3 regions of the Kitasatospora sp. NPDC051705 genome follow, and region 2 is predicted to be linked to each of the others. Evidence: riboswitches for the same ligand, from Rfam matches in the RefSeq annotation. Region 2 holds a riboswitch; each other region holds the start of a gene.

What was found. Region 2 has a riboswitch for thiamine pyrophosphate ahead of thiO (glycine oxidase ThiO). Riboswitches for the same ligand answer to the same signal wherever they lie in the genome.
Region 1: it holds a riboswitch for thiamine pyrophosphate, as region 2 does, so the genes downstream of both, thiC (phosphomethylpyrimidine synthase ThiC) here and thiO (glycine oxidase ThiO) in region 2, are expected to answer to the same signal.
Region 3: it holds a riboswitch for thiamine pyrophosphate, as region 2 does, so the genes downstream of both, ACIA8Q_RS10610 (cytosine permease) here and thiO (glycine oxidase ThiO) in region 2, are expected to answer to the same signal.

Annotation. Positions count from the first base shown of each region.
Region 1 covers NZ_JBITCO010000028.1:49,164-52,432, reverse strand. The annotation lists gene ACIA8Q_RS27815 (hypothetical protein) at 1-51, shown strand, start outside; gene thiC (phosphomethylpyrimidine synthase ThiC) at 164-1,996, opposite strand; TPP riboswitch at 1,992-2,127, opposite strand; gene ACIA8Q_RS27805 (DUF5326 family protein) at 2,301-2,501, opposite strand; gene tenA (thiaminase II) at 2,752-3,269, opposite strand, start outside.
Region 2 covers NZ_JBITCO010000013.1:120,060-123,328, reverse strand. The annotation lists gene thiE (thiamine phosphate synthase) at 1-174, opposite strand, end outside; gene ACIA8Q_RS18740 (Rv2175c family DNA-binding protein) at 171-536, opposite strand; gene ACIA8Q_RS18735 (FAD-dependent oxidoreductase) at 584-1,792, opposite strand; TPP riboswitch at 1,941-2,053, shown strand; gene thiO (glycine oxidase ThiO) at 2,048-3,229, shown strand; gene thiS (sulfur carrier protein ThiS) at 3,226-3,269, shown strand, end outside.
Region 3 covers NZ_JBITCO010000006.1:194,917-198,185, reverse strand. The annotation lists gene ACIA8Q_RS10615 (trypsin-like peptidase domain-containing protein) at 1-1,512, opposite strand, end outside; TPP riboswitch at 1,733-1,881, shown strand; gene ACIA8Q_RS10610 (cytosine permease) at 1,874-3,269, shown strand, end outside.

The DNA of each region.
Region 1 (3,269 bases), on a different contig from region 2:
CTCTCCCCGGAGCGCAAACTCGGGCTCATCCGCGAGATCCTCGGGCTCTGACGCACACTCGGGCGATCCACGGGATTCCCCCTGCAGGCCCGGACGTTCGCGGGCGCCGCACCGGACGGCCCCTTCAGGGATCCCGGCGCAGCGCCCCGACACCCACCGTCAGTCAGTCCGCCAGCGGGAGGTAGACCCGGTTGCCCTGGGCCGCGAACTCCTCGGACTTGGCCTGCATGCCGGCCAGCGCCTCGGCGTCGAACCCGCTGGCGACGGCGGTGGAGCCGTCGCCGTGCTCGTCGCGGATCTTCTGGGAGATCTTCATCGAGCAGAACTTCGGGCCGCACATGGAGCAGAAGTGCGCGGTCTTGGCCGGCTCGGCGGGAAGGGTCTCGTCGTGGAACTCGCGGGCCGTCTCCGGGTCGAGGGCCAGGTTGAACTGGTCCTCCCAGCGGAACTCGAAGCGGGCGTCCGAGAGCGCGTCGTCCCAGGCCTGGGCACCGGGGTGGCCCTTGGCGAGGTCGGCGGCGTGGGCGGCGATCTTGTAGGTGATCACGCCGGTCTTGACGTCGTCGCGGTTGGGCAGGCCCAGGTGCTCCTTGGGCGTGACGTAGCAGAGCATCGCGGTGCCCCACCAGGCGATCATCGCGGCGCCGATGCCCGAGGTGATGTGGTCGTAGCCGGGAGCGACGTCGGTGGTGAGCGGGCCGAGCGTGTAGAACGGCGCCTCGTCGCAGATCTCCTTCTGGAGATCCATGTTCTCCCGGATCTTGTTCATCGGGACGTGGCCGGGGCCCTCGATCATCACCTGGACGTCGCGCTCGCGGGCGATCCGGCCGAGCTCGCCGAGGGTCTGCAGCTCGGCGAACTGCGCCTCGTCGTTGGCGTCGGCGATGGAGCCCGGGCGCAGGCCGTCGCCCAGCGAGAAGGTGACGTCGTAGGCCGCGAGGATGTCGCAGAGCTCCTCGAAGTTCGTGTAGAGGAAGTTCTCCTGGTGGTGCGCCAGGCACCAGGCGGCCATGATCGAGCCGCCGCGCGAGACGATGCCGGTCTTGCGGCGGGCGGTCAGCGGGACGTACCGCAGCAGCACGCCGGCGTGGACGGTCATGTAGTCGACGCCCTGCTCGCACTGCTCGATGACGGTGTCCCGGTACACCTCCCAGCTGAGCTCCTCGGCCCTGCCGTCGACCTTCTCCAGGGCCTGGTAGAGCGGCACCGTGCCGATCGGCACGGGGGAGTTGCGCAGGATCCACTCGCGGGTGGTGTGGATGTTGCGGCCGGTGGAGAGGTCCATGACGGTGTCGGCGCCCCAGCGGGTGGCCCAGGTCATCTTCTCCACCTCCTCCTCGATCGAGGAGGTGACGGCGGAGTTGCCGATGTTGGCGTTGATCTTCACCAGGAAGTTGGTGCCGATGATCGCCGGCTCCACCTCGGGGTGGTTCACGTTCACCGGGATGACGGCCCGGCCGCGGGCCACCTCGTCGCGCACGTACTCGGGCGCCAGCCCCTCGCGCAGTGCCACGAACTCCATCTCCGGGGTGATCACCCCCCGCTTGGCATAGGCGAGTTGGGTGACGGCGGCACCTCCGCGGCCGCGCAGCGGACGGCGCGGGCGGCCGGGGAAGACGGCGTCGAGGTTGCGCAGGTTCCCGCCGCGCGGCGAGGTGTGCTTGATGCCGTCGTCCTCGGGGCGCGCCTCCCGGCCGTCGTACTCCTCGACGTCGCCGCGCTGGCGGATCCAGGAGTCGCGCAGGGCGGGCAGGCCGCGCCGCACGTCGGGCTCGTAGGCGGCGTCGGTGTACGGGCCGGAGGTGTCGTACAGCGGGACGGTCCGGCCGTTGGTGAGCTGCACCTCGCGGTACGGGACCCGCAGATCGGGCCGGGACCCCTCGCGGTAGGCCTTGCGCCAGGCCGGGGTGGGGTAGCCGGTGCCCGCGCTGGTGACGGCGGAGCCGTCGGCGTCGGTGCTGCGGGCAGACTTCGGCTGTGCGTCGAACGTGGTCATCTGACCTCATACTCCCTACGCCGGCATTACCCGGTCCAGGTTCCTGCGGTCGACGCAGCCGTCGGTCCGTCCGTCGACGGTCCGGTCAGCGTCCTCTCAGCCCGGTGCTCCGAGCTCCCGCGTCCACAGGCGGTGTTGCCTGCACATGACGCCCAACACCGTAGCGAGCCGATCGCCGCAGGTCCAGAGGGGGTCCACGGACGGCGGGGCGGGACCGGCGGACCGGGCCCCCGGGCGCGCGGCGGCCGGGAACGCCGGAGGCCCGGTACCCCGCGCGGGGTACCGGGCCTCGGGGGTGCCGGTCTCAGCCCTTGGCGGCCTTCTTGACCAGGACCACCACGGCGGCGGCGATGCCGACCACCACCAGCACCTTGATCACGATCGCCAGCAGGGCGCCCACGACGCCGAAGACGAATCCCACGACGTTCCAGAGCAGCACCAGGACCAGCACCGGGATGACGATGTTGCGCACCCAGGAGGGCAGCGACTTCCAGAGCTCAGCCATGTCCGTTCCTTCTCTCCCCGTGGGGTCGGCTGCCTGTCCGGTGCCGTCTCCCGCTTGCTTTCGGTACTTCGATCGTACGGGGGCCGGGGTGCCGGAACGAGGGCCCGCAGCCCGGAGAGAACCCGGAGATCACCCCGACCCGGAGACCGGGGAAACCCTGGTCAGGGCCCGGGGAGGACTCCCGGACAGGCCCCCGGAGGAGCCCCCCGGGAGCGGCCCCGGAAGGCCCGGGCCGCGGTCCGGCCGGCCGTCAGACCGGCCAGCGCTCCCCGCGCCAGGCCGCGTCCCAGAACATCCACTCGTACCGCGAGGTGGTGACGAAGTGCTCGACCACGCGGCGCCGTTCGGCCGGGGACACCTCCTCGCCGAGCCGGTCGGTGAGCGCCAGCACCCGGCGCACCACGGACTGGAAGGCCTCGTCGCCGTACGTGGCGATCCACTTGGCGTACAGCGGATCGGGCGAGCCCTGGGCGAGCAGCGCCTCCCCGACCCGGGCGTAGATCCAGTAGCAGGGCAGCACCGCGCCGACCGCCTCGGCGAAGGAGCCGCCGTAGACGGTGGCCAGCAGGTAGCTGGTGTAGGCCCGGGTGGTGGGCAGCACCGGCTCGGCGGCGGCCTGTTCGGCGCTGTCGCCGAAGGCCGTCATGAACTCGGCGTGCATGCCCTGCTCCGCGGCCAGCGCGCCGACCGCGTCGTCGGCGAAGGCCCGCACGTCCGCCTCGCCGGGCGCCTTGGCGGCGCAGACCGCGAGCGCCCGGGCGTAGTCGC
Region 2 (3,269 bases):
CTGCCGCGCCTCCAGGCCCTTGTCCCGGAGCTGGACGACGTCCACCCCGCCGGACAGCGCCGCGTCGAGGAACTCGGCCAGGTCGCCCTGCTCGCGCCGGGCGTCGGTGCACAGGTACAGCCGGGCGTCGGCCAGCCGGGCCCGGGGGCCGGCGGCCGGCGCGGGGGTCGTCACAGCGCCATCGCCTGGGCGCGCCGCTTCACCTCGGTCGCCCGGTTCTCGCAGAGGGCCTGCGCCGGGGTCCCGGGCAGCGACGGGTCCTCGGTGAACATCCACTCGACGATCTCCTCGTCGCTGAACCCGCTGTCGCGCAGCACCGTCAGCAGGCCGACCAGGTGCTTGACCGGGCCCTCCTCGTCGATGAACGCGGCCGGGACCTGCAGCGACTTGTTGGGTCCGCGGCGTACCGCGATCAGCTCACCCTTCTTGACCATGTTGCGGACCTCGGTGACGAGCACGCCCCACCGCTCGGAGATGTCGGGCAGGTACAGCCACTCGGGGACCAGGGCATCAGTCTTCGCATCGATCTCACTCACGGCACCAGACTGCCACCTCGACGGGCCCCCGCGCACCAAGGGGCCGGTCAGAGGGCGGCGGCGGCCTTCAGCGGCACGGCCGGATCCGCCGCGCGGACCGGGTCCAGGGCGGTGCCGCGCTCGATCAGCCGCCGGCCCTGGGTGAGGTCGCGCGGCCGGTCGACGGTCAGCAGCGCGCTCGGCACCCCGTCGCGCAGCCAGAGCACCGCCCAGGAGGCGTCCCCGGGGCCGCCGCGCCACAGCATCCGGTCGCCCGCGGCGTGCCGCCCGGCGTACTGGACCATCCGCCCGAACTGCTCCGACCAGAAGTACGGCACCGGGTCGTACGGCGGCGCCTCCGCGCCGAGCACCGCGGCCGCCGCCGCCTCGCCGGACTGCAGCGCGTGGTCCCAGTGCTGGACGGCCAGCCGGGCACCGACCCGGGCGGAGGGGTAGCTGACGCAGTCGCCGGCCGCGAAGACGCCCGGCGCGCCCGTGCGCAGGCGCTCGTCGACCAGCACCGCGCCGGTGCCGTCCAGCTCGACGCCGGAGCCGGCCAGCCAGTCGGTCGCGGGCCGGGCCCCGACCCCGACCACCACCTCGTCGGCGGCCAGGTGCGAGCCGTCCGCCAGCAGCACCGAGCCGGACTCCACTGCGGCGACGCCGACCCCGCAGCGCAGCTCGACACCCGCCTCGGCGTACCAGGCGGCCATCGCCGAACCGACCTCGGTCGGCAGCGCACCGGGCAGCGGGGCCGGGCCCGCCTCCACCACCGTCACCGTGCAGCCGGCCTCGCGGGCCGCGGTGGCCACCTCGGCGCCGATCCAGCCCGCGCCGACCAGCACCAGGCGCAGCCCGGGCCGCAGCAGGGCCCGCAGCGCGAGCGCGTCGTCCAGGGTGTGCAGCAGGTGCGCGCGCTCGGCGCCGGGCAGCCGCCGCGGGGTGGCGCCGGTGGCGATCACCAGTGCGCCGTAGGGGAGTTCACCGCCGTCGGTGTGCAGCACGCCGGGGGTGAGGCCGGTGGCGCGGCGGCCGGTGAGCAGCTCGATGCCGAGGTGCGGGTAGTCGATGTCGAGGGGGGTGGCGTCGGTCTTGCCGAGCAGCACCTCCTTGGACAGCGGCGGCCGGTCGTACGGCGCGTGCCGCTCCTCGCCGACCAGCACGATCCGCCCCCGCCAGCCGCCCTGCCGTAGCTTGAGGGCGCACTGCGCCCCGGCCAGCCCGGCTCCGACGACGACCACCTGATCCGTTCCGCTCAGCTCTGCCACGCCCGTCACTGTACTCAGCGCCCTCGACGCCCGGTCGAGGCGTCCACCAGGGGGACCGCACGCCCGCCCGGCCGGCCGCGGGCACCCCCCACCTGCGCACTCTCCGTCCACCCCTCGTACACGCCTTCGGCCGGGCCGACCACCGGCGTTATGGTGGGGGCACGATCACGGGAGCCCGGCGGACCGGGCTGAGAGGCGGGCTGGCACGGCCTGCGACCGTCCGAACCTGATCCGGGTCATACCGGCGAAGGGAGAAGAGCAGCTTTGACACGCTTGGCACCGGGCGCCCGCGCCGACGTGCTGGTGGTCGGCGGGGGCCTGATCGGTCTCGCCGTCGCCTGGCGGGCGGCGCAGCGCGGACTGGCGACGGTCGTGGTCGACCCCTCCCCCGGCGGCGGGGCGGCCCGGGTCGCGGCCGGGATGCTCGCGCCGGTCACCGAGCTGCAGTACGGCGAGGAGCCGTTGCTGCGCCTCGGCATGGCCTCGAACGAGCGGTACGCCGCCTTCGCCGCCGAACTGACCGAGGCGAGCGGCGGCGCGGACACCGGCTACCGGCGGTGCGGCACGCTCGCCGTGGCGCTGGACTCCGACGACCGGGCGGAACTGCGCGAACTGCACGCCTTCCACCAGCGGCTCGGCCTGGACTCGACCTGGCTGACCGGCCGGGAGGCCCGCCGCATGGAGCCGATGCTCGCCCCCGGCGTGCGCGGCGGCCTGCACGTCGCCGACGACCACCAGGTGGACGGCCGCCGGCTGCTCGCCGCGCTGCTGCTGGCCGGCGAGGCCGCGGGCGTGGTCGTGCGGCGCACCCCGGCGGTCGAGCTGCTGGTCGAGGGCGACCGGGCGGTGGGGGTGCGGCTCGGCGACGGCGGGGCGGTGACCGCCGACCGGGTGGTGCTCGCGGCCGGCCCGCACAGCCACCGGCTGCCCGGCCTGCCGGACGGGGTGCTGCCGCCCGTCCGCCCGGTGAAGGGGCAGATCCTGCGGCTGCAGGTGCCCGGGGCGTACCGGCCGTTCCTGTCCCGCAACGTCCGCGCCGTGGTGCGCGGGCAGCACCTGTACCTGGTGCCCCGGGAGGACGGCGAGCTGGTGATCGGCGCGACCACCGAGGAACAGGGCTACGACACCACGGTGACCGCCGGCGGGGTCTACGAACTACTGCGCGACGCACACGAGTTGGTCCCCGGGATCACCGAACTCCCGCTACTGGAGACCTCCGCCGGGCTGCGCCCCGGCTCGCCGGACAACGCGCCGCTGCTGGGCCCGACCGCCCTGCCCGGACTGGTCGCCGCCACCGGCCACTACCGCAACGGGGTGCTGCTCGCCCCGGTGACCGCCGACCTGCTCGCCGAGTACCTGGCGACCGGCGAACTCCCCGAGCTGGCACAGCCGTTCACCCCCACCCGGTTCTCCCCCGACCGCTCCACCACGAAGGCCTCCGCATGACCGAGATCGCACTGACCGTCAACGGCGAGCCCCGCCGGGT
Region 3 (3,269 bases), on a different contig from region 2:
GGAGGCGTTGGACTGGATCGCCGAGTTGATGCCGACCACCGCGCCGCCGGAGTCGAGCAGCGGGCCGCCGGAGTTGCCGGGGTTGATCGAGGCGTCGGTCTGCAGGGCGTTCATGTAGGAGGACTGGCCGCCGGTCTCGTCGCCGGAGGCGACCGGGCGGTCCTTGGCGCTGATGATGCCGCTGGTGACGGTGGACTCCAGGCCGTACGGCGCACCGATCGCGATGGTGGAGTCGCCGACGTTGACCTTGTCGGAGTCGGCCAGCGGGAGCGGCGCCAGCTTGCTCTTCGGCGGGTTGTCGATCTTGACCACGGCGACGTCGTAGCCCTCGGCGTGGCCCAGCACCGAGGCGTTGTAGGACGTGCCGTCGGCGAACTTGACGGTGAGCTTGCCGCCGTTGAGGGTCGGCGCGACCACGTGGTTGTTGGTGAGGATGTGGCCCTCGGTGTCGAAGACGAAGCCGGTGCCGGTGCCGGACTCGCCGTTGCCCTGCGCCTTGATGGTGACGACGCTGGGCAGCGCCTTCTGCGCGATGCCGGCGATCGAGCCGGGGGAGGGCTCGTTCTTCTGGGTGTTGCTGGCCTGGACGGTGGTGCTGCGGTGGTCGTCCGCGGAGCTGCTGCCGTTGTTGTGGTCGGTGACCGCCACGCCCAGCGCACCGCCCGCCACGCCGGCGACCAGTGCGACGGCGGCGATCAGGGCGACCAGTCCGCCGCGCTTCCTGCGCGGGCGGTGCGGGCCGCCGGGGCCGCCGGGGTAGTCGGCCGGGTAGCCGAGCGGACCGCCCGGGCCGCCCGGGTAGCCGGCACCGCCGGTGGCGTCGTGGGAGGCGCCCCAGCCGCCGAGCGGCTGGCCGGCGCCGAACGGGTGGTGGCCGGGCGCGGGGTGCGCGGCGGGCACGCCGGGGGCGGGCGGCGGGCCGTACGGGTCGTGCGCGCCGGCGGCCGGGACGCCGTGGGTCGGCGTGGCGTACGGGTTGCCCAGCGGCGGGGCCTGGCCCTCGGCCACCGGCGCGAGCGGCGCCGCGGGGGCTGCCGGGGCCTGCGGCGCGGGCGGCAGCACCGGCGGCGGGGCGTCGAGGTAGCCGGTGGCGGGGTCGACGCCGGCGGACGGCGCCTCGACGGGGGCCACGGGGGCGGCCGGGGCCGCCTCCGGCGCGGGGACCTTGGTGAAGGCGACGGTGGGACGGTGCCCGCCCTCGGCCGGGACGCCCTCCGCGGCCGCGGCGGCGTCGGCCGCGGCCGGCTCGGGGGCGGGGGCGGCCTCGGGCTCGGGGACCCGGCCGAACGCCATGGTCGCCCGGTGCCCGCCCTCGGCCGGGGCGGCCGGGGAGTCGGCCGGGGCCGGCTCGGAGGCGGGGGCGGCGTCGGGCTCGGGGACCCGGCTGAACGCCATGGTCGGCTTGTGCCCGCCCGAGGCGGCGGGGTCGGAAGCGGGACCGCCCGCCCCCTGGGCGCCCGAGGGCTGCTCCCCCTGCGGCCCGGTGGGCCCAACCTCTCGCTCGGTGCTCACGGACGACCTCCATAGCTGACAGAACCAAGGACCATAGTTTTTCGCACAGTCGATTCGATTGCCGTAAGGACCCCTCTGAAGAACTCATAAGAATCCTTAGCCGGCGCAGACGGCCGACCCGGCGACGGAGGCTCCCCCACCTCCGCCGGGCGTCCCGCGATGCGGACGGCAGGGCCCCTGGCCTTGGCGTCCACCCCGGTGCCGGTTAGCCTGTCGCTCCAAACTGACACGCGGGAGCTTGGACCTTCCAGGCTGAGAGTGCGCTGGTCGACCGTACCGCCACGGCATCGTGGACGGACCGTCGAGGGGGCGCAGACCGCCGGAACCTGTCCGGGTAATGCCGGCGTAGGGAGTATCGGCCATGCCGCCTGCTTCGCCATCCTCTTCTTCGGGCGCGCCCGAGTCCAAGGGTTTCCCCGGGGCGACCGGGGACCTCCCCGGATCGTCCACGACCGTTCACGGCGACGCCGCCGGCGGCCCGGCCGGTTCCGGCACGGCGACCGCCGTCCTGGACCGCCCGGAGCGCGTCGAGGCGCCGCTGGTGCTGGACACCGAGCCGCCGCGCACGCTGCGCTTCCGCGACCACTTCGCGCTCTGGATGAACCTGGGCGTCAGCCTGATCGGCTTCTCCACCGCCGCCACCGTGCTCGGCGCCAAGGGCGGCGAGCTCTCGCTGGCCGCGGCGGTGACGGCGATCGTGGCCGGCACCGTGGTCGGCACCGCGATGCTCGGCGTGGCCGCCCTGATCGGGGCCCGGACCGGCGCCCCGGCGATGGCGAACCTGCGCGGGCTGTTCGGCACCCGGCTGTCGTACGTCCCGACGGTGCTGAACATCGTCCAGTGCGTCGGCTGGGGCGTCTTCGAGCTGCTGACGATCGCGGCGGGCGCCCAGACCGTCGCCCACACCGACGGCTACCGCTGGCTGTTCGTGCTGCTGGCCGGCGCGCTGACCACCGCGCTGACCATCTGGCCGCTCGGCTCGATCGCGGTGCTGCGCCGCTTCGTCGCGGGTGCCGTCGCCGTCGCGATGGTGTACTTCACCGTCCAGCTGGGCCGTCAGGGGGTGCCCGACCCGGGCGCCGGCAACTGGCACGGCTTCCTGGGCGCCACCGACATGATGATCGCGGTGTCGATCTCCTTCGTGCCGCTGGCCGCCGACTACACCCGGCACTCGCGCACCCCGCGCTCGGCGTTCTGGGGCAGCTTCTCCGGCTACACCGTCGCCCAGGTCTGGTGCTACGTGCTCGGCCTGATGGCGCTGCTGCAGTCCGACGGCGACCCGAACCGGATCTTCGACTCCTTCCTCGGCGTCTGGGCCGGCTGGCTGTTCCTGCTGGTGCTGGTGCTGCGCGAGACGGACCAGTCCTTCGCCAACGTGTACTCGACGGCGATGTCCGTGCAGAACCTGCTGCCGAAGGTGGACCGCCGGGTGCTGACCGGCGGGATCGGCCTGCTGATCACCGTCCTGGCGCTGCAGATCGACCGGTTCACCGACACCTACACCAACTTCCTCGGCCTGATCGGATCCGTCTTCGTGCCGCTGCTGGCGGTGCTCGCGGTGGACTACTTCCTCGGCGCCGGCCGGCACGGCTGGAACCTCTCCGCCGACGCCCCCTCCCGCTGGCTGATGCTGCTGCCGTGGGTGCTGGGCTTCGCGGTCTACCAGTTCATCGCGCCGACCCCGGTGGCCGGCTGGTGGACGGACTTCTGGACCTCCGCCCAGGAGTCGCTGCACTTCACCCCGCAGGAGTGGACCT